DNA from 2 places in the Paenibacillus sp. Y951 genome. Region 1 is predicted to be linked to the other one. Evidence: predicted binding sites of a transcription regulator. Region 1 holds the regulator's gene; the other holds the start of a gene.
What was found. The regulator Rex, encoded in region 1, represses fermentation and respiration genes when NADH is low (regulators of the CRP and FNR family bind a similar motif). The targets are predictions, from matches to a motif close to TTGTGAAATATTTCACAA.
Positions count from the first base shown of each region.

Region 2: the regulator Rex is predicted to act here: its motif matches at 3,470-3,487, upstream of adhE (bifunctional acetaldehyde-CoA/alcohol dehydrogenase).

Region 1 is NZ_JBXCIY010000001.1:481,939-488,246, reverse strand. Features, by position in the region: gene AC1TPB_RS02620 (hypothetical protein) at 79-606, opposite strand; gene AC1TPB_RS02615 (amidohydrolase) at 608-1,903, opposite strand; gene AC1TPB_RS02610 (redox-sensing transcriptional repressor Rex) at 1,896-2,540, opposite strand; gene dinG (ATP-dependent DNA helicase DinG) at 2,545-5,415, opposite strand; gene AC1TPB_RS02600 (hypothetical protein) at 5,432-6,181, opposite strand; gene panD (aspartate 1-decarboxylase) at 6,289-6,308, opposite strand, start outside.
Region 2 is NZ_JBXCIY010000002.1:155,780-162,087, reverse strand. Features, by position in the region: gene AC1TPB_RS03470 (hypothetical protein) at 17-697, shown strand; gene adhE (bifunctional acetaldehyde-CoA/alcohol dehydrogenase) at 788-3,397, opposite strand; gene AC1TPB_RS03460 (hypothetical protein) at 3,852-4,169, shown strand; gene AC1TPB_RS03455 (hypothetical protein) at 4,268-4,624, shown strand; gene AC1TPB_RS03450 (hypothetical protein) at 4,789-5,718, shown strand; gene AC1TPB_RS03445 (hypothetical protein) at 5,742-6,254, shown strand.

The sequences.
Region 1 (6,308 bases):
TTTTGAACTACCTTTATAGCAAATAGTATATCATGTTTGCTATACGATTTTACAACATAAATAAAGGAAACGAGATCGTTATGATCTCGTTTCCTTAGGAATTGTATATTCATCTATTAAAGTTCCATCGCTCATTGCATAGAAGGCATAGATAATATAATTGCTATCATCCTCGCCATAATGAACTTCCCACGCTAGCTGATTTGCCAAATATGCTTCCTTTATCGTAACGTTTTTTGCAGTTGGCTTAGATGATTGTAGCTTTTGTAAGACAACTTCAGATGAAACAATAGCGTTCGTATTCGCTGAGGCTAATATGTTATTATCTTGCCATACCGCATACTGCTCTTGTCCATCCAATGTTTCCGCCAGCACTATCCAATACTGTTCTTCCCATATATATTTTTCAAGATAATTTTCAGTGGAAAGATCATATTGCTGAGCAAGACTTGCACGGACTTCATCTTTTTCATTCCAACGATCCATCTGAATATTACGATAAAACATAACGAGTAACACAATAATAACAATGAAAAGCAATATACTGAAAGCTATCCATTTGCGTGGCGTCATCCAAGGGGATCGTTTCTTTTCAATGGCTCTCATCTTATTTCAACAGACGCTCAAAGCTAGCTTGCGCCTCGTAGCGAACTTTCTCCTCATCCATCGTAAGTAACTTTCTATTACTAACAACTTGCTTACCATCAATCCATACATGAGCTACATCACGACCATTAGCTGCATAGACAAGATGAGAAATAAGATCAGTACGTGGGAAGAAATGTGGTTGATCGATATTAATTGCAATAAAGTCAGCTTTTTTTCCAACTTCAAGCGTACCGATTTGCGAGTTCCAGATGGCTTCGGCACCCATTGACGTTCCAAGCTGCAGAGCTGTATAAGCAGGAACTACAGTCGGATCACCTGACACTCCTTTATGAAGCAATGCAGCAGCTCTTATTTCTTGGAATAGATCTAAGTTATTATTACTTGCAACACCATCAGTACCAAGCGAAAGCTTCACACCAGCTTTCAATAGTTCCGGTACTCTTGCTACACCACTTGCTAGCTTTAAGTTACTAATCGGATTATGAGAAATTGATGCACCTCTTGCTGCTAACAGTTCAATTTCCTCATCCGTTAGATGAACAGCATGCGCTAATAATGCTGGACGTGAGAAGAAGCCTAGCTCATCCAGATGCGCAACTGGACGTTTTCCGTACTCATCTACATTCTGCTGCACTTCAGCTTTCGTCTCTGACATATGAGTATGTAACGGCAAATTCAGATCATGTGCAGCTTGTACAATACGAGCGATATAATCTGGAGGGCAAGTATAAGGTGAATGCGGCGAAAGCATTGTAGATATTCTTCCATCCCCTTGACCATTCCATTGTTTTGCAAATGAAATTGCATCTTCTAATTTGGCTGTTTGTACTTCAGGTGGACAAAGTCCGATGACTCCTCTAGTAAGAAAAGCACGAATACCTGCTTGCACCGAAGCTTCAGCGACTTGATCCATGCGATCATACATATCTACAAATGTTGTTGTACCACTTAGCAGCATTTCAGCAATCGCAAGATTACTTCCTGCCCGTGTATCTTGATCAACATATTTTTCTTCCATCGGCCACATTTTTTCTTGTAGCCACACTTGTAAGTTCAAATCATCTGAGAAACCGCGAAGTAATGTCATCGCTGCATGACCATGTGTATTCACTAAACCAGGCATGAACACTAATCCTTTACCATCTACACGCTCGGCATCTGTTACATTTTCTGGACGATCTGCACCGATATATGTGATGACATCATCTGTTACGATCATATGCCCACTTAACACTTCAGGTGTTGCACCTGCCATCGTAACGAACAAACCGTTTTCAACCCATATTTTACTCATCGTCGGCCACCTCTTTATTATTCAAATAGTAAGCTAAGCTCAATAATTCCTTCGTAAAATCAGCATATTGGATCCGAACATGATCTGGCACACGTAATATTGTTGGAGCAAAATTAAGGATACCTTCAATTCTTGTTTCAGTTAATTGATTAGCAACATTTTGTGCTTCAGAAGCAGGAACAGTAATAATACCAATACGAATATTAAGTTCATCGATTGTTTTCGCTAATTCAGACATCGGCTGAACGGTTAAGTTATTAATTTTTGAACCCGCTTTATTTTCAACATTATCAAACACAGCAACAATTTGCATATTATCATTACTGTACTTGTTATAATTACATAATGCATGCCCTAGGTTACCAGCACCGATCAAAGCTACATTAATAGTCTGATTAATTTTAAGTATATGACGTATTTTATCAATCAAGTAATCTACTTCATATCCTATTCCTTTACGTCCGAAATCACCGAAGTAAGCAAGGTCTTTTCGAATTTGTGCTGGATTGAGGTCTAATCGATTACCGAGATCTTGTGAGGAAACCGTCCCAATTTCACGACTTTTCAATTCATGAAGTACTTGCAAATAGATAGGTAATCTTCTAACAACAGCTTCAGAAATTTTTGTTTGCTTCATCCGTTCAATCCTCCTTTAACCACTCTTCCATCCGCTTGGCCATCTGACTTGTATGCATCGTCTCGATTTTCGGAGCAGGTAATGAATATAAAAAATGTTTACCATAATAAGCTTCAATTACTCTAGTATCATATATGATTACAATCCCTTTGTCAGTAGCTGTACGAACTAACCTACCAAAGCCTTGCTTAAAGCGAATAACGGCTTGCGGGATCGATAATTTCATAAATGGATTTTTCTTCTGCTTCACTAGCAATTCCGACTTCGCCTCAACAAGTGGATGATTAGGTGGTTGGAATGGCAGTCGCACAATCGCAAGACATTGCAACGCTTCTCCAGGGATATCTACGCCTTCCCAAAAGCTGCTTGTACCGAGCAACACCGATGCTTGATTTTGCAAAAATCTACGCGTTAATTTCGTGCGATTATTACTATCAACACCTTGTCCCAGCACTTGAATATTGCTACCTTGCAGCGTTGCTTTCAGCGGATCATATACTTGCTTTAACAATCGATATGAAGTGAATAAGATCAGCATTTTCCCACCGAGTGTCTGTGCACTTTCCGCTAATGAGCCTACTAATTTATCCAAATATGCCGCGTCAACATGAGCACCCTTCAAGACAGGGAAATCACGCGGGATAATAACTAAAGCCTGCTCACGATAATTAAATGGTGAATCAAGCATGACTGCTTTTAACCGATTGGAGTTTTCATATGACGATAATCCAAGCTGCTCGGCAATATATTCAAAATTTTTCTGAATAGATAATGTAGCAGATGTCATAACGACAGTATCTTTCACTTCAAACAAATATTTTTTCAACAATCCGCTTACATCAACTGGAGCTGAATATAGCTGTAATGATCTGAACTTATACGCTTGCGTTCCTTCCATCCAGTACACATAATCTTCTTGTTCAAGCTTCATAAACATCCGCAATTCGTCTTTAATTCTGCTCAAATCACGTAATACACCATTTAAATCAATGAGAATGCTTTGCAGGCCTGTATCTTCATCAAGTCTTTCTTTCACTTCATTCGAAAGCTTTTCAATTGACTTTACAAATCGCGACAGCAATACATGGAAATTATTTTCCACTTCCATCGCTTCGTTCCATTCATGCGGCAGCTTATGACGATCCAATCGCAGCACCATACTTGCTGTACCAACAGATTCTGCCTCATTACTTTGCGTCGCATCGGAACTAACAATACTGTAGAGCCATTCGAACAACTTATCCCAATGCTCTTTCATATCTTGAAGTTGTGGATAGGCACTATCTATAACTTCATTCCATGCAGCAGTATGGTCGTCCCCATCCTCTTGAATCCGAATACGAAGCGATGGAAGCACTCCTGTTCGCATGTCTTTATACAGCATGTTCATTGCATATATATACGAAGTATAGGTCATTTGGTTACCAAGATGTTTGCCAGCAACTTCCTCAAGATGATGTGCTTCATCTAATATGAGATTGGTGTAACCAGGTAAAAGTCGATGATCGGCTTGAATATCTGTAAAAATCATCGAATGATTCGTAATACAAACATCAGATATCGTCGATTCATGCTTTGCACGATGATAATAACAACGTTTGAACCAAGGACAAGCGCGATTCAAGCATGAATCAGCGTCACTTGAAACCGTCCCCCAGAAGTCTGCACCACGTAACCCAAGATTAAGCTCCTCTTGATCACCCGTTTCCGTTTCTGATAACCAGACAACCATCTGTGCCGCTGTAACAGGATCATCCACTGGGGCAACGAAGTCCTTCATATTCAATTTATGTTCAAATTTCCGCATACAAAGATAGTTGCCTCTTCCCTTTAATAACGATGCTCGGAAAGGGAATGGTAATATTTCATTAAGTAAAGGAATATCTCGATTGCGAAGCTGTTCTTGTAAATTAATGGTATGAGTGCTTACGACGACTTTCTCTTCCGCTTTTATGCCGTAATATAGCGCCGGAATTAAGTAACCTAATGATTTACCAGTACCCGTTCCTGCTTCAATAAGCAAATGCTTATTATCAGTAAGTGCCTCAAATACTTCATCATACATTTGAATTTGCGGTTTACGCTCTTCATAGTTCTCAAACATTTCCTTGAAGCGATTTTGGACATCTTCAATATATTGCTCGAAGCTTGTTACGCGTTCAAAATATTCGTTAGCATTTTCTTTTTCTCTAGCGGACGTTTCATCTGACCAAGGCGTTGCCTTTAAGGCGAACTGACGGTAATAATCGTATTCAGCTGAATCAAATACCGCTTGCTGCTCCATTAATTTTTCCGTATAGTTCATATACCAGCCGATGTCTCGTGACTCATCAAAAAATGAAGATAGCCGCTGCAATGTGAGCAGCGGCAAAGAACGAAGCTTTGATACACAATCAATGAAAATATGAGCTGTAGCAAGTGCATCACTATCGGCACGATGCTGCATTTCATGTTCTACGCCTAATTGCTCAGCTACCGTCCCTAATTGATACGAAGTGATCGATGGGTATAAAATACGCAAAAAATCCATTGTATCTAATCTTCTCCCATTGAAAGGGAGATATCCACATTGATCAAGGGCATGATTCAAAAAATTCGCATCAAAGCCCACGTTATGAGCAACGAGAACAGCATCATCAAGATGTGGTATTAGTCCAACTAAAGCATCATTCAAATCAGGAGCATCTTGAACATCACTGTATTGAATCCCCGTAAGACCTGTAATAAACGCAGGAATCTCAACAGTTGGCTTAACAAATGTACTATACGTATCGATAATCTCTAATTCATCAGATACGACAACTAGTCCGATTTGTATAATTTCATCCAAGGCACTTTGTCCAGTTGTCTCCAAATCAAAAATGGCATACTTCATTCAGTGACCGTTCCTCTCACGTACAGATCAACTCTGTGCTTCCAAAATATAATGATAACTGCTCTGGAGTTTCCATACAGCATTGTAAATTTTTAAGTGAATCTTCAAACTGTGGATAGATGGAATAAGCTTTAAGGAATAATTGCTCAGCTTGGTTCATATTCAGCTTGATCGCATGAATACAACCGAGCGCATTGAAACTTAATGCTAACCATTTGGGAAAATCGCTCAATACCGTTAACAATTGAAATTGTCTTTGCGCTTCGTTCCAGTTGCGCATATGCATTAATGTCATACCATAATATAATCTTGCCATATTGCATTCTGGAGTAGTCGTAATAATTTGATTAAATAAATCTGCAGCTTCCGTAAACATAAAAAGTTTATAATAACCTTGTGCCCGATCAAGAATTAGCTCATCTTCAAGTGGTGTATAAAGATCACATTCATTGCATGGTTGTTCTTGACTGTACGTTTCAATTAATTCCTTAGCGAGATGTACTGGTGCGATCGTGGATTCATCTAATCCCGCCTGATGCTCCGACTTTGCATTGATTGCTTCATGCTCTCGCTCACGATAAGATTCAAAAAATATAGCAAGCTTTTCTTCGAATGACACCCAATGATCCATAAATGAATCATTTGTTTCCTTCAATTCTTGAATACGAAAGCAGTATTCTTCTCTTTCCTCAGCGTCAGCTTCTTCATAATGCTGAATAATGTAATCAAGCAGCTCATGCATTGACGAAAACATATCACTTATCATACCGTATCCCGCCTTCTTTTGAATGTAGGAGTCTACGGTCATTTTCTGTTGAAAGTGATCTTTTCATTCAGCATGGTATTCGTTACATAAAGAAGGGATTAACTTGATTATAGTATGGTCGAGTGAA
Region 2 (6,308 bases), on a different contig from region 1:
ATGCACAATTCAATTGATGCGTGAGAGTAATACATTATTTACCAAATCGAAAAGTGAGGTTCGAGAAGATAAAAAAATTGTAGTCATTTTCAATACCTTGTGGTGGACATGTATTGTTATAAATTTTGGTTCAATTATGTGGTTTGTTTTAGGTAGTACTGCTAACTTTCAAAGAGGTGTTGATCTAGTAGCAACAGTCATTCTTGTAGTATTTGGAATTCCTTCGTTTATATTGATACTTTATTCATTGTATATGTTAAAAAACGGAGGGGTGAAGTCACCTTATAGTATGTTAGGTGTTACAGTTCTACTTGTAATTATGATCTTACTAAGTGTACCATTTCTTAAATATGTTAATACAAATGGGTGGTTAACTGAGAATATTAAAATAGATACTATGCAAGTTACTGCAGATAATCAATATGAATATCGCACCGAATTGGTAAATACATTTCAAAGGAATAGTTCAATCAGGCTGTATTTGAAAAGCGTACAAAGTAATGAGGAAGTAAGAATCAAATTAGATTTGCCTAAAGTGAGTGGGATATCGTGGAACTCGAAAGAGAATTTTTTTACTACGCTACAACCTAGTGATCATGAAGGGATATATATATTAAAAACTCAAAAACTTTCACCGTTTCCTGAGGCTGAATTTGGGATCAATGTAAAGGATGCTAAAGCAATTAGATTAGAATAATTAATTCTAAGTGAGACTTATTCTGAATTGGACAATTAAAAGGATGAAATCCGTGTTGGATTTCATCCTTTTACTTTTAGTTGAAGCTAGTTAGAAGCGACCGTAGAAGGCGTTACGGTAAACCTCTGCTAATTCAGTAACAAGTGGCAATTTCGGGTTCGCAGTTGTGCATTGATCTTCAAATGCACGGTCTGCCAAGTAATCCACGCGAGCTTCGAAGTCCTTAGCGTCAAAGCCTAATTGCTGGAACGATTCTTCAATACCAAGCACACTGTTGAGTTTGCGGATAGCATTTATTAAGCTGTTTACACCTTCTTCAGTCGTACGAGCAGGTAAACCAAGAATCTGTGCAAGTTCAGCATAACGCTCATCTGCTACGAAGTGCGAATATTTAGGGAATGAAGCAAATTTGGTTGGTTTTTTCGCATTGTAACGGATAACGTGAGGCAGAAGGATTGCATTTGTTCTTCCATGTGCAGTATGATATTGTCCGCCCCATTTGTGTGCAAGGCTGTGGTTAATTCCAAGGAATGCGTTCGCAAATGCCATACCAGCAATCGTAGAAGCATTGTGCATCTTCTCACGAGCAACCGGATCACCCTCGAGTGCTGATTTTTCAAGATACTTGAAGACGAGTTGGATTGCCTTAATCGCAAGACCATCTGTGTAGTCATTTGCCATGACAGATACATAGGCTTCAATAGCATGTGTAAGAACGTCCATACCGGTGTCCGCTACTGCTACCTTAGGCAGAGAGTATACGAATTCAGGATCAACAATCGCTACGTCTGGTGTCAATTCGTAGTCAGCCAAAGGATACTTCGTGTTGCCAAGATTTTTATCCGTAATAACCGCGAAAGATGTTACCTCAGAACCAGTACCTGATGTCGTTGGGATCGCAACAAATTTAGCTTTTCTACCTAGACGCGGGTATTTGTAAATCCGTTTGCGAATATCCATGAACTTTTGTTTTAGACCTTCAAAATTAGTATCCGGATACTCGTAGAACAGCCACATTGCTTTGGCAGCATCCATTGGAGATCCACCGCCCAGGGCAATGATACAGTCTGGTTGGAATCGATTCATCATCTCTGTACCACGATCTACAGTAGTCGTAGATGGATCCGGTTCTACCTCAGAAAACACTTCTATTACTACTGGAATCTGACGTTGACGAAGGTAATGCTCTACTCTTTCCACATAACCTAGTTTTACCATCATAGGGTCAGTGATAATAGCTACACGGCTAATATCCGACATTTTTGATAGGTACTGCGTTGAGCCCTTTTCAAAGTAGATTTTGTTTGGAACCTTGAACCATTGCATATTCACAGTACGATGTGCCACCCTTTTTACGTTAATTAAGTTCACTGCTGTTACGTTTGAAGAAGTAGAGTTACGACCATAAGATCCACAGCCTAGTGTTAGTGATGGTAGGTTCGTATTATATATATCACCAATAGCACCATGTGAAGACGGTGAGTTCACAATAATACGTCCTGTTTGCAGACGGTCAGAGAACTTCTGGATAACCTCTTCATTGTGAGAATGAATAACTGAAGAGTGACCCATCCCGTTAAAGGCTACGACTTCGGCAGCACGTTCAATACCTTGAGCAGCATTTTTTACTTTATAGCATGCAAGTACAGGACTTAGCTTCTCTGCAGACAACGGATATTTTATGCCTACACCTTCAAGCTCTGCTACTAGAATCTTAGTGCCTTCTGGAACCTCGATGCCAGCCATTTGTGCGATTTTAACTGCGGATTGGCCAACGATAACGGGGTTTACAGCACATTTTTCTGTATTCATAACACCAGCTGTCAATTTTTCAGTTTCTTCTTTATTAAGGAAGTAACATCCATTAGCAATCATTTTCTTCTTCACTTGATCATAAATGGGTTCTTCAATAATAACTGCTTGCTCAGATGCACAAATCATACCATTATCGAATGATTTAGACAGAATTAGGTCAGTAACAGCTTGATTAATGTCTGCACTTTTTTCAATGAAGCATGGCACGTTACCAGGACCTACGCCAAGAGCCGGTTTACCGCAGCTATATGCCGCTCTGACCATAGCAGATCCACCTGTGGCTAGAATTAAAGCAACATCTGGATGATTCATAAGTGCATTTGTCTTATCCATAGAAGGCTGCTCGATCCATTGAATACAGTCTTCAGGAGCACCATTCTTCACAGCTGCTTCAAGTAAAATTTTCGCTGCTTCACGACTACAGTTTTGTGCAGACGGATGGAATCCAAAAATAATCGGATTACGTGTTTTAATTGAGATAAGTGCCTTAAACATCGTAGTAGATGTTGGATTTGTTACTGGAGTAATACCCATGATGATCCCTACAGGCTCAGCAATCTTCTGATAGTTTTCATACGGATTATTCTCGATAACACCTACAGTTTTTTCATATTTAATGCTGTGGTAAATAGATTCTGTTGAAAACATATTTTTAGTGATTTTGTCTTCGTATATTCCTCGTCCGGTCTCTTCAACAGCCAGCTTCGCAAGATACATATGCTTGTCGAGACCTGCAAGAGCCATTGCCTTTACAATGTTGTCAATTTGCTCTTGATTCATATCCATGAATTTCTCTTGTGCCTTTAAAGATTTGTCAATCACAGTCTGGATATAGCCTTCAGCACTCTGTTTAATGTCCTTAACCGCTTCATTCTTAACCGCCATTTCTCTCACGCTCCTAGTTGGAAATTTATTTTTGTTCTTACTCAAATAGTACCAATTCCAACTACATAAATGATGTGAAATTTTTCACAAGGATGTATGACAGCTTTGTTACACAACCGCTTACATTGTTAAATTTACATTATACATATGTCTGAATTGTTAATAAGAGGATAATCGATATCATTTTTCCTTAAATGCCAGCAGATACTTAATGGTGATTTACTGTCAAACGGAATATAATTCTACATACATGCACTGCCTAGAAGGGCGTGGCAGTGATATTACATAGACACCGAAGGAAACATTTTGGTATTTATTATCTAATGAAGCGTCAAGCGAATTATCAGATGCCTAATCTTCCAGAACAACATGTTGGATGATATACTAAAAATTAACAGCGAAAGCACGAGGTTTATTAACTAGGATACGTCTATGTTGAATAATCCGTTGAGGTATGTTAATCCCAGCAATAATAATACTTCTTCTTTTTGCATTTACTGTAGGTCCTTGGTTACTAATTTATGTAGGACTCTTATTTGGAGAAAATCCTCCTAAACCTACATATACTTACGGAGAGTTTCCTTTTTACTTGGAGTATGAGATCAATGGTCAAATTATAACTGTAGAGGATACAGTTATTGTTAAATACGATGGAATTGGTTTAAGTGAAGGTACTGGGGGGTATGAACTATACAATAACTATAAGATAAAATTGATAGAGTTCAAATATGGGAAAACATTATTAAAATATAAATATACAAAAGTTGGATAATGAACCACGTGATACTTCGATGCTAGTCTTGGTAGATTTATTAGTGAGGTTACTGTGATGAAAATTTTATATCACAATAAAGGGAGATGAGTTAGTCAATGATTATTAACTCAAAGAATAAGCTTGAGTTTGAAAAATTAGATTTACATGATGCTGAACTATTAGATGTAAATTGTGATTATCGTAATCAAACAGTATTTATTTCTACTATGCTAAATATACCGAACCAAAAGAGTAGGATGTTAAATTTAACGTTTAAAGAACTTTCTTTTTTTTCGATTAGTTGTCAAGAACCTTGGGGAAGTGGGTTTTATTTTTTAGAAGCTTCAATAGATGATAGTTTAGAGAACAATGTTAATCTTGAAAGTGATTGTAGTAAAATTAAATTTTTAATTATATTAAACTCTGGTGATCAAATTAAAATTGAATCATCGTGTGTGGAAGTATACTGCTGAAATAAAGGTAAAAGTAGGGAGTATAATTACAAGGGGAATATTAAAAGCTAGAAAGCAGAATGAACATAATACAAATTTTATTGTTCTAAGTGGAAATCAATCCGATTCACAACAGAGCACTTTGTCACAATATGGATTAGCATGAAAAAGAAAGGATGAACCTAATGTCGACAGAGATTGAAGTAGAAGAGTCCGACTTTACTCAATTGGTACACATAGAACCGCAGTATGACAGTTTGAGAATAAGTAATTCATTAGGGGCAGAAATTGATGCCGTAGCTTTAATAGAACATTTAATAAAATTAGAAGGAATGGATCGTATTCAACATCTTACCATCAACTATAATTCCTCATTGAAAAATCTTAATGTACTTAGCGCTTTTTCAAACTTAAGAACATTAGCTATATATGGTCAACATATTAAAACATTCGAAGGCATTGAATGGTTTGATAAGGGTGAATACATCTTAATAGAAACGCATCGCAATCGACGAAGAGATATTTCGCTCCTTTCTCAAATCCAAGTAAAGTCAATAAATATAATTGTAGAGCGATTAGAAGATTTAACAGCTATAGCTGAATGCAGAAGTTTAAAAAAACTAGATCTAAATCGCTCAATGGAGGTGGATCTAACTCAGTGGAGAAGCGTACCTTTTGAGTTTATTGGATTTAGGAGAGGGAAGTTTAAGGAGTTAGGAAATATAGCGGCCATTCCAGATTTAAAGGAAATATACGTATTAGGTTGCCGCAGCTTAGAACGTTTTACAGGAGATAATAGTAATATTACAAGAATAATTGTAGATGGATGCAAAAAACTAGATCTGCGGACATTAAGTTCATTTGAGAAGATAGAAACATTAATTGTAAACAGCTGTCCCAATGAAATGAATCTATGTGAGCTTGGAGAATTAAAGTACGTCAAGCATCTTGACTTTATATTGTGCAATGTTCAAGTGGATATTATTGAACTTAAGTCGTATTTTCCGAATTTAGAGTCATTGCATATATCTAGCATGAAGAAAGAATATGGGATGCAGCTGAAGGAACTTAACCCTGATATTGAGATTACAGGAAGATCATTTAGATTGGAGTAGGATTTGATTGTAGGAGTGAGAAAATGGAAAATATTGAGAAGAAAGAAGGGATCATTAACGGTATCGTTCATGATCAAACTATTTATAATAATGGTTTAAATAGTTATTATCCTACGCTTATAAATTTGAAATATTTAATCAGTAAAATTATTAATACCGACTCGACTACCCAATATATTAAATTCAATCCTTTTTATAGAAACGCGAGGAAGGATCAACAAATTGAATTCGACGATTACATGTTCTATTTGGAATGCAGAGATCAATTTAGTGAAGCTGATGAATTAAATCATATGGAAGATTGTGTAGGTAAGAGTAAATCCGAGATGACTGATGAAGAGTATCGATATGGAACAATCCTTTATCCATTATGCAAGTATGATGATACTGTGACATATCAGAGGATATTGCAACGTTATGTGGAGTTTCTGGACGATATGATTCCGAAACTAATGCAGTGGTCGATTGAATTAATGGATTTAACAGTTGAGGATTTGGCATTTGGTTATTTTTGTTTCGAAGTTAATAGTGGGTAAACATGGGGAAAGATAAAGCTTTTCGATAGAGTGACATATTAGGATAGACAACAG